Regions from separate parts of the Streptomyces sp. NPDC012466 genome, predicted to be linked through region 1. Evidence: riboswitches for the same ligand, from Rfam matches in the RefSeq annotation. Region 1 holds a riboswitch; each other region holds the start of a gene.
What was found. A riboswitch is a leader RNA that binds a small molecule or an ion and turns the genes downstream of it on or off. The one in region 1 is predicted to bind cyclic di-AMP.
Positions count from the first base shown of each region.

Region 2: linked by a shared signal. The riboswitch ahead of ACFY9E_RS12380 (peptidoglycan DD-metalloendopeptidase family protein) and the one ahead of ACFY9E_RS25665 (NlpC/P60 family protein) in region 1 are both predicted to bind cyclic di-AMP.
Region 3: linked by a shared signal. The riboswitch ahead of ACFY9E_RS22490 (transglycosylase family protein) and the one ahead of ACFY9E_RS25665 (NlpC/P60 family protein) in region 1 are both predicted to bind cyclic di-AMP.

Region 1 is NZ_JBIBEQ010000007.1:172,114-174,364, reverse strand. Features, by position in the region: gene pcrA (DNA helicase PcrA) at 1-363, opposite strand, end outside; cyclic di-AMP (ydaO/yuaA leader) riboswitch at 678-851, shown strand; gene ACFY9E_RS25665 (NlpC/P60 family protein) at 859-2,031, shown strand; gene ACFY9E_RS25660 (hypothetical protein) at 2,110-2,251, shown strand, end outside.
Region 2 is NZ_JBIBEQ010000003.1:22,228-24,478, forward strand. Features, by position in the region: gene ACFY9E_RS12375 (aldo/keto reductase) at 1-222, opposite strand, end outside; gene ACFY9E_RS12380 (peptidoglycan DD-metalloendopeptidase family protein) at 365-1,399, opposite strand; cyclic di-AMP (ydaO/yuaA leader) riboswitch at 1,411-1,567, opposite strand; tRNA gene ACFY9E_RS12385 (tRNA-Met) at 1,866-1,939, opposite strand; gene ACFY9E_RS12390 (dihydrofolate reductase family protein) at 2,113-2,251, opposite strand, start outside.
Region 3 is NZ_JBIBEQ010000006.1:95,368-97,618, forward strand. Features, by position in the region: gene eno (phosphopyruvate hydratase) at 1-293, opposite strand, end outside; gene ACFY9E_RS22490 (transglycosylase family protein) at 557-1,255, opposite strand; cyclic di-AMP (ydaO/yuaA leader) riboswitch at 1,260-1,426, opposite strand; gene ACFY9E_RS22495 (transglycosylase family protein) at 1,655-2,251, opposite strand, start outside.

The sequences.
Region 1 (2,251 bases):
GAGGATCTGGCCGGGGTGCACGTCGCGCTCGGCGAGGAGGTGGGCGATGCGGTGCGTGAGCACGCGGGTCTTGCCGGAGCCGGCGCCGGCCACGATGAGCAGCGGGGAGCCGGAGTGGACGACGGCGGCGCGCTGGTTGTCGTTCAGCCCCTCCAGGAGGGTGGCGGTGTCCACCACCGGGCGGGGGGCGCCGTCCCGGTAGTAGGCGTCCCGGTCCGGGGGCACGTCGAACTTCCCGCCGAACAGATCGTCCGGAATCGACTCCGGTACGTGATCGTCCTCGGGTGGCGGCGGGGGCTCGTCCGCGGGGCCCCGCTGGGCCTGGAGGTTCGCCAGGAAGTTGTCGTCAAAGAGGCTGCTCATCGCTCTCCGAGTCTAGGGCGCCCCACTGACAGCCCGCCGCCGCCCTGGAAACATCGCCGCGCGCCCGGGCTCCCGCCGGCCACCCGGCGGCGCATTATCGCCCTGCATGACGGCGTGATCACAGGCTGCTACGACCCACCCAATTACGGATGATTCACGACCAAACTCCCTCGATCGGTCACCGTGTGCAACGTTCATGAGGAAGGTCACGAAAATGTATCGGGCATATCACCCATCAACCTTCACAGGGGCCACACGAATTGGCTACGGTGCGACCAGGCCGCATGACCCCCACCGGCGAACGTCGCCGGGCCGCGCGGCCTCCGCCGAGTCCGATGTGCCGCTACGGCAGCCGGAGCCGGGGACCCAACCGTGAACCTGGGGTGAATCGGCCCGACTCCCTGCGCGGAGAAGGCCGTAGGGCAACCCTTCCGAACCATCCGCCCGAACCCGACAGCTAACCCGGTAGGCGGAACGTGGAAGGAGTCGCCTCCCTTGGCGTCGCACCGCAAGTCGCGTCCTACGGGTACGCGCGTGGCAGGCATACGGACCCCCGCCCTCGCAACGGCGGCCCTCACCTCCGTGGCCCTGCTGTCCCAGTCGGCCAACGCCACCCCCGAGGCCGACGGCAAGCCCAGCCTGGAGGAAGTCGAGAAGAAGGTCGACGACCTGTACCGCCAGGCCGAGTCGGCGACCGACAAGTACAACGCGGCCAAGGAGAAGACCGCGAAGCAGCGCAAGCGCGTCGACACCCTCCTGGACGACGTGGCCCAGCGCACACAGAAGCTCAACGAGGCGCGCGATCAGCTCGGTTCCTACGCCTCCGCCCAGTACCGCACCGGTGTCGCCGCCCCGGACACGGCGACGTTCCTGCTCGCGGACACCCCGCAGGACTACTTCGACCAGGCCCAGCTGATGGACCGGATGACGGGCCGTCAGAAGGTCGCGGTCGACGACTACGTCACGCAGCAGTCCGAGACGATGAAGAAGCGTCAGGAGGCCACCGAGAGCCTGGAGACGCTCACCGAGTCGCAGGGCGATCTGAAGACGGCCAAGGCCACCGTCCAGCGCAAGCTCGCGGACGCGCGCGAGCTGATGTCGAGGCTGACCGCCGAGGAGAAGGCGCGGCTCGCGGCGATCGAGAGGGAGAAGCGGGAGGAGGCCGCCCGCAAGGCCGATGAGCTGGCCCGGCAGCAGGCCGCGCGGCAGAAGGCACAGGAAGAGGCTGCCCGGCAGCAGGAGAGCGGCTCGTCGGGGTCGTCGGGCACCGGTTCGTCCACCTCGACGGTCCCGGCCGACTCCTCGTACGCCACCAAGGCCGACAAGGCGCTCGCCTTCGCGCGCGCCCAGATCGGCAAGCCGTACGTGTGGGGCGCCGTCGGCCCCGGTTCCTACGACTGCTCCGGCCTCACCCAGGCCGCCTGGAAGGCCGCGGGCGTCGACCTGCCGCGCACCACCTACGACCAGGTCGACGCCGGCACCACGGTGCCGCTCTCCCAGGCCCAGCCCGGCGACCTGGTCTTCTTCTACGACGACGTCACCCACGTCGGGATCTACATCGGCAACGGCATGATGATCCACGCCCCGAAGCCCGGCACGTACGTGCGTGAGGAGTCGATCTACTACGACGGCGAGTCGGCCGTCCACAGCGTGGTGCGGCCGGCCTGAGAGGTCTCCTCGCGATTTTGAGGGGCACGCGCGCGTGCCCCTCTCGTCGCGCGTCCGACGCTCTCTAGCATCGGCACCATGTCCGGTCCCTCCCCGTTTGCCACCTGGTGGGCGACGTATGCGCTGGCGACCGGTGTCGTGTCGGCCGGTCTCGACTCGGCCGGGTACGAGGTCCTCTCCCGGATCACCCTGGCCCTGGCCTGTACGGCCTGGCTGGTGG
Region 2 (2,251 bases), on a different contig from region 1:
CAGCCACGTGCCGAGGATGGTCTCCGACTCCCCGCCCTGGTTGCCGTCGGCCCACGCCGAGTAGACGTCGGCGGTGTCGACGAAGTTGCCGCCGGCCTCGGTGTAGGCGTCGAGGACGGCGAACGACCGGTCCTGGTCGGCGGTCCAGCCGAAGACGTTGCCGCCGAGGGCGAGGGGGAAGACCTGGAGGTCGGAGGAGCCGAGCTTGCGAAGGGACGTCATGCTCTGTGGCAACGACCGCAGGGGAACGCCTCATTCCGCAAGGGCCGCGAAGCTCCCGTGAACACCGCACCGGAAAACCGGCGGCCCTGACGTCGGGGGGGTCGTCGTCAGGGCCGCCGGTGCTTCAACGAGTCGGTGTTGCTTACGGGTTCAGTCCCTTGCCCCGCAGCCACGCCATCGGGTCGATGCCACTCGCGGATCCACCGGAGTGGACCTCCAGGTGGAGGTGCGCCCCGGTGACGTTGCCGGTGGCGCCCACGCGGCCGATGACGTCGCCGGTGCTGACCTTCTGGCCGACGCTGACGCCGATGGACGACTGGTGCGCGTACCAGATCTCGGTGCCGTCATCGAGGGTGAGGACGGTCTTGTAGCCGTACGAGCCGTTCCAGCCCGCCTCGGTGATGGTGCCGCTGTGCACCGCCTTGATCGGCGTGCCCGTGGGGGCGGCGAAGTCGAGGCCGGTGTGGTAGCCGGAGGACCAGTAGGCACCGGCCTGGCCGAAGCTGGAGGTGATGGTGTACGAGGAGGTCGGCAGCGTGAACTGCTTGGCGAGGGCGGCGAGCCGCTCGGCCTCGGCCTTCTTCTCGGCCTCTTCCTCCGCCTTCTTCTTGGCTTCGGCGGCCTTGGCCTTGGCTTCCTTCTCCGCCTTGGCGACGGCTTCCGCCGCCGCCTTCTCGGCGGCGGCCGCCGCGTCCTGGGCGGCCTTGGTCTCGATCTGGTCCTGCTGGTGCTCGACCTGCGCCATGATCCGGGCGCGCAGCGCCTCGCCGGCGCCGGCACCGGAGGTGCCCTGCTCGGGGTCCGCCGTGGCGGTGCCGAGGCTGCTGAGCGGGGTGGCGGAACCTTCGGGGGTGTCGTCGTCCGAGATGAGGGAACCCACCGAGGGCAGGTCCGGCACGGAGATGGACACCGGGGGCTTGCCGGTCTGGGCGCTGGCCATGCCGCCGGCACCCACGGCGGCTATGACGCCGACGCCGAGGACGGTGGAGCTGCGGGCGAGACCTCCGCCGCGCTGCTTGGTGACGCGGTGCCGGCCACGGACGGGACGGATGGACTCCTCGGTGGGGTTCCACTCCTGGAACGGGCCCTCGTCGGTGTGCTGACCGCCGTAGCCGAAGGTTTCGGTGTCGCGCTTCGGCGCGAACGGGGCCGCGGGGGCAGGCCGGTTGGACGCCACGTGGGCGTGCTCCTTTCCTTCCTTCTCGCCTACCGGGTTAGCTGACGGGTTCGGAGCAGGAAGGTCTCCTACGCGCGTATACCCGCCGTGCTTCCACGGTGGTATCCGCGCGATTCACCCCAAGTGGTGGTTCCCCGGTTCCCTTTCGGGATTCGGCGCGTGCGCACGGAGCCGCCTTCTGTGACGGCTGGGACGACCGCGCTGCGTTATCGAACGTTAATAGACGCGCGAGGTGTATTCCAGCGATTCCACTTGATCATTAACCTTTTTCGCGCGGACTTACTGCCATGACCGGCTTAAATCGGGCGAGTTGACCGCATCGCAAGTGACTGAGGGGTTTTGACGGTGTGTCAGTTGTTATGCGGAACCGGACGGTTCGCTCACCGAGCGTAAGGGCCGTCGTGAGGGTCACGGGGAAATGCACCGAGGGCCGGAACCCTTTCGGATTCCGGCCCTCGGCCTTCAGTAGCGGGGACAGGATTTGAACCTGCGACCTCTGGGTTATGAGCCCAGCGAGCTACCGAGCTGCTCCACCCCGCGTCGTTGTGACTCCAGTGTACGCCATCCGCGGGACCGCTCGTGCACACCCGCCGCTCAGCCACCCGGGGTGCCCGTGTGAGTGAGGTTTCCCAGGCGGTGAACAGGTCGTCGGTGCCGGCCGACTGACGCGGACGGCGGTGCGGACGCGACCTGTCGGGCCGCTCGGCCCCTACTCAGCCCGGGAGGTGGCGGTTCGGGGCCTTGGCCCGCTCCTCGTGCTCCGGCAGGACGACGACCTCCACTCCGGCGGCCGAGAGAAGGCCGCTGCCGTCGGCGTCCGCGACGAAGGTGTCCGGCTCGCGCCAGGCCGTG
Region 3 (2,251 bases), on a different contig from region 1:
TCCAGGTCGAACATCGCCTGGTCGATCAGGCGCTGCTCGGTGGCGTCGTAGCCGACCAGCTCCGGGCCGATCTGCTCGATGACCGCGAGGACGGCCTTCTCCACACCCTTGCCGAGGTAGCGGTTCGAGTCGCCGTCGCGGAGCTCGATGGCCTCGAAGGCGCCCGTGGAGGCGCCGGACGGGACGGCGGCACGACCGGTGCTGCCGTCGTCGAGGCCGACCTCGACCTCGACCGTGGGGTTGCCTCGGGAGTCCAGGATTTCCCGGGCTACGACGACGTCGATGGACGGCACGAGCATCTCCTTCTTCATGTGACGCGGTACGCGGGTCGCGTGGACCCGGCGGGGTGCGGGCCGTGGTGGCTCGCGACATGAGCCTAACCGGCCCCGGGCGATCGGCCACCGGGTCGCCCACCCCATGGACAGAACCGAGAGTAAATTGTTTCCGAACGGAACAAAACCGGTTGCCGAAAAAAACCCCGCCCCGGTGCGTACGGGGGATGACGCACCGGGGCGGGGAGCACGAGGACCCTGGGCGGGTCCGGCGGGGCCGCTGCTTACTTCAGGTGCAGCTGCTGGCCCGGGTAGATGAGGTTGGCGTCCTCGACGATGTCCTTGTTCAGCTGGTAGAGCTTCTCCCAGCCGCCCTTGACCTTCTCCTCCGTGGCGATCGAGCTGAGGGTGTCGCCCTTGACGACCTTGTACTCGCCGTCGCCCTTCTTGACCTTCTTGCCGGTCGGGGTGGTGACGGTCTTCTTCGCGGCCGGGCGCTCGTCGGAGCGGGAAGCCGGCTGCTGCTCGGTCTGGCGGGTCTCGGTGCTCTGCTGGCTCTGCTGCTGCGTGGAGCTGCCGGAGTCGCTCGAGGAGCCGCCGCCGGTGTAGCCGGCACTCGACAGGCCCTTGCCGCAGACGGGCCAGGCGCCCTTGCCCTGGCTCGCCAGGACCTTCTCGGCGATCTCGATCTGCTGGGCCTTGGTGGCCTGGTCGGCGGTGGAGGCGTACTTGGTGCCGCCGTAGCCGGACCAGGTGGAGGCGGAGAACTGCAGACCGCCGTAGTAGCCGTTGCCGGTGTTGATGGACCAGTTGCCGCCGGACTCGCACTGGGCGACGGTGTCCCACTCCGAGGCGGTGGCGGCGGAGGCGTTGCCGGCCGCCATCAGCGGGGCGGCGACGGCGGCACCGGTGACACCGGCGATGGCGATGGCGCGCGTGGCCTTGGACGGACGGCGGTGCGTGCCCTTACCGGAAAACAGCATGGAGAGATCCCCTCACCGACGCCTGCGAGGTGAGCTGTCGGGTTCGGGCCGGTTGAGTTGCCCGGCCGCGCCCCTCCCGGGACGCGGCTTCACCCCAAGCCCTTCCGGCACAACCGGCCGGTCGGGCACTTACCTTGGGTCCCCCGCTCCTGCCTACGGCGCTTGACGCGACGACTGTTCCCGTACGGCCGCTGGCAGGATTCGGCGTTGCGGCAGCCGGGGCTCGTGGTGACGAGCGGTCACGACCGTAGGCACGCGATCCACGGAATTTCAAAGACGATCAGGGCTTCTGAGATCTATCTCTCACGGGCCTTATACGGGACATTCGGCGCGAAACGTGACGCGAACTCACCCGGTTTCGGGGTGACTTAAGCCGCCGTTTCCGCACTGCCCGAACAACTACTTCGCGTCCGCTTCGACCCCTGTCGTGAGCGTCTGACCGGGGAGGATGAGGTTCGGGTCGGTACCGACGGTCTGCTCGTTCCCGTCGTAGAGGGAGTTCCATCCGCCGTCGAGGTCAAGGGAGTCGGCGATGGACCAGAGACTGTCGCCCACGCCGACGATGTAGGAGCCCTCGGACGCGTCCCGGGAGGCGTCGTCGCCGCGCGAGGCGTGGCGGCCCGAGGACGCGCCCTCACGGCCGCTCGCGGGCGCGGAGCCCTCCTCGGCGCTGGGGCCGCGGTGGCGGCCGGAGCCGGTGTCCGTCAGGGCCGAAGAGTCGCCGCCCTGGCGCGAGTTGCCGGACTCGCCACTGCCGGGGGTGGCGGAGGGGGAGCTGCCGGACTTCTGATCCTGCTCCCGCCCCTGCTCCCGAGAGGCGGAATCAGAGGACTTGTCCGACTTGGAGGTTTCATCCTTCTGGGTCGACTGCGCGTCAGGCGACGACGAAGGGCTTGAGGAAGGCTCAGAAGAAGGGGAGGAATCGGGGCCGTCGAGCAAACCGGGCGAGTCCACCTCACCGGATGACTCGGACGAGCCGGACGCCTCCGACCCCTT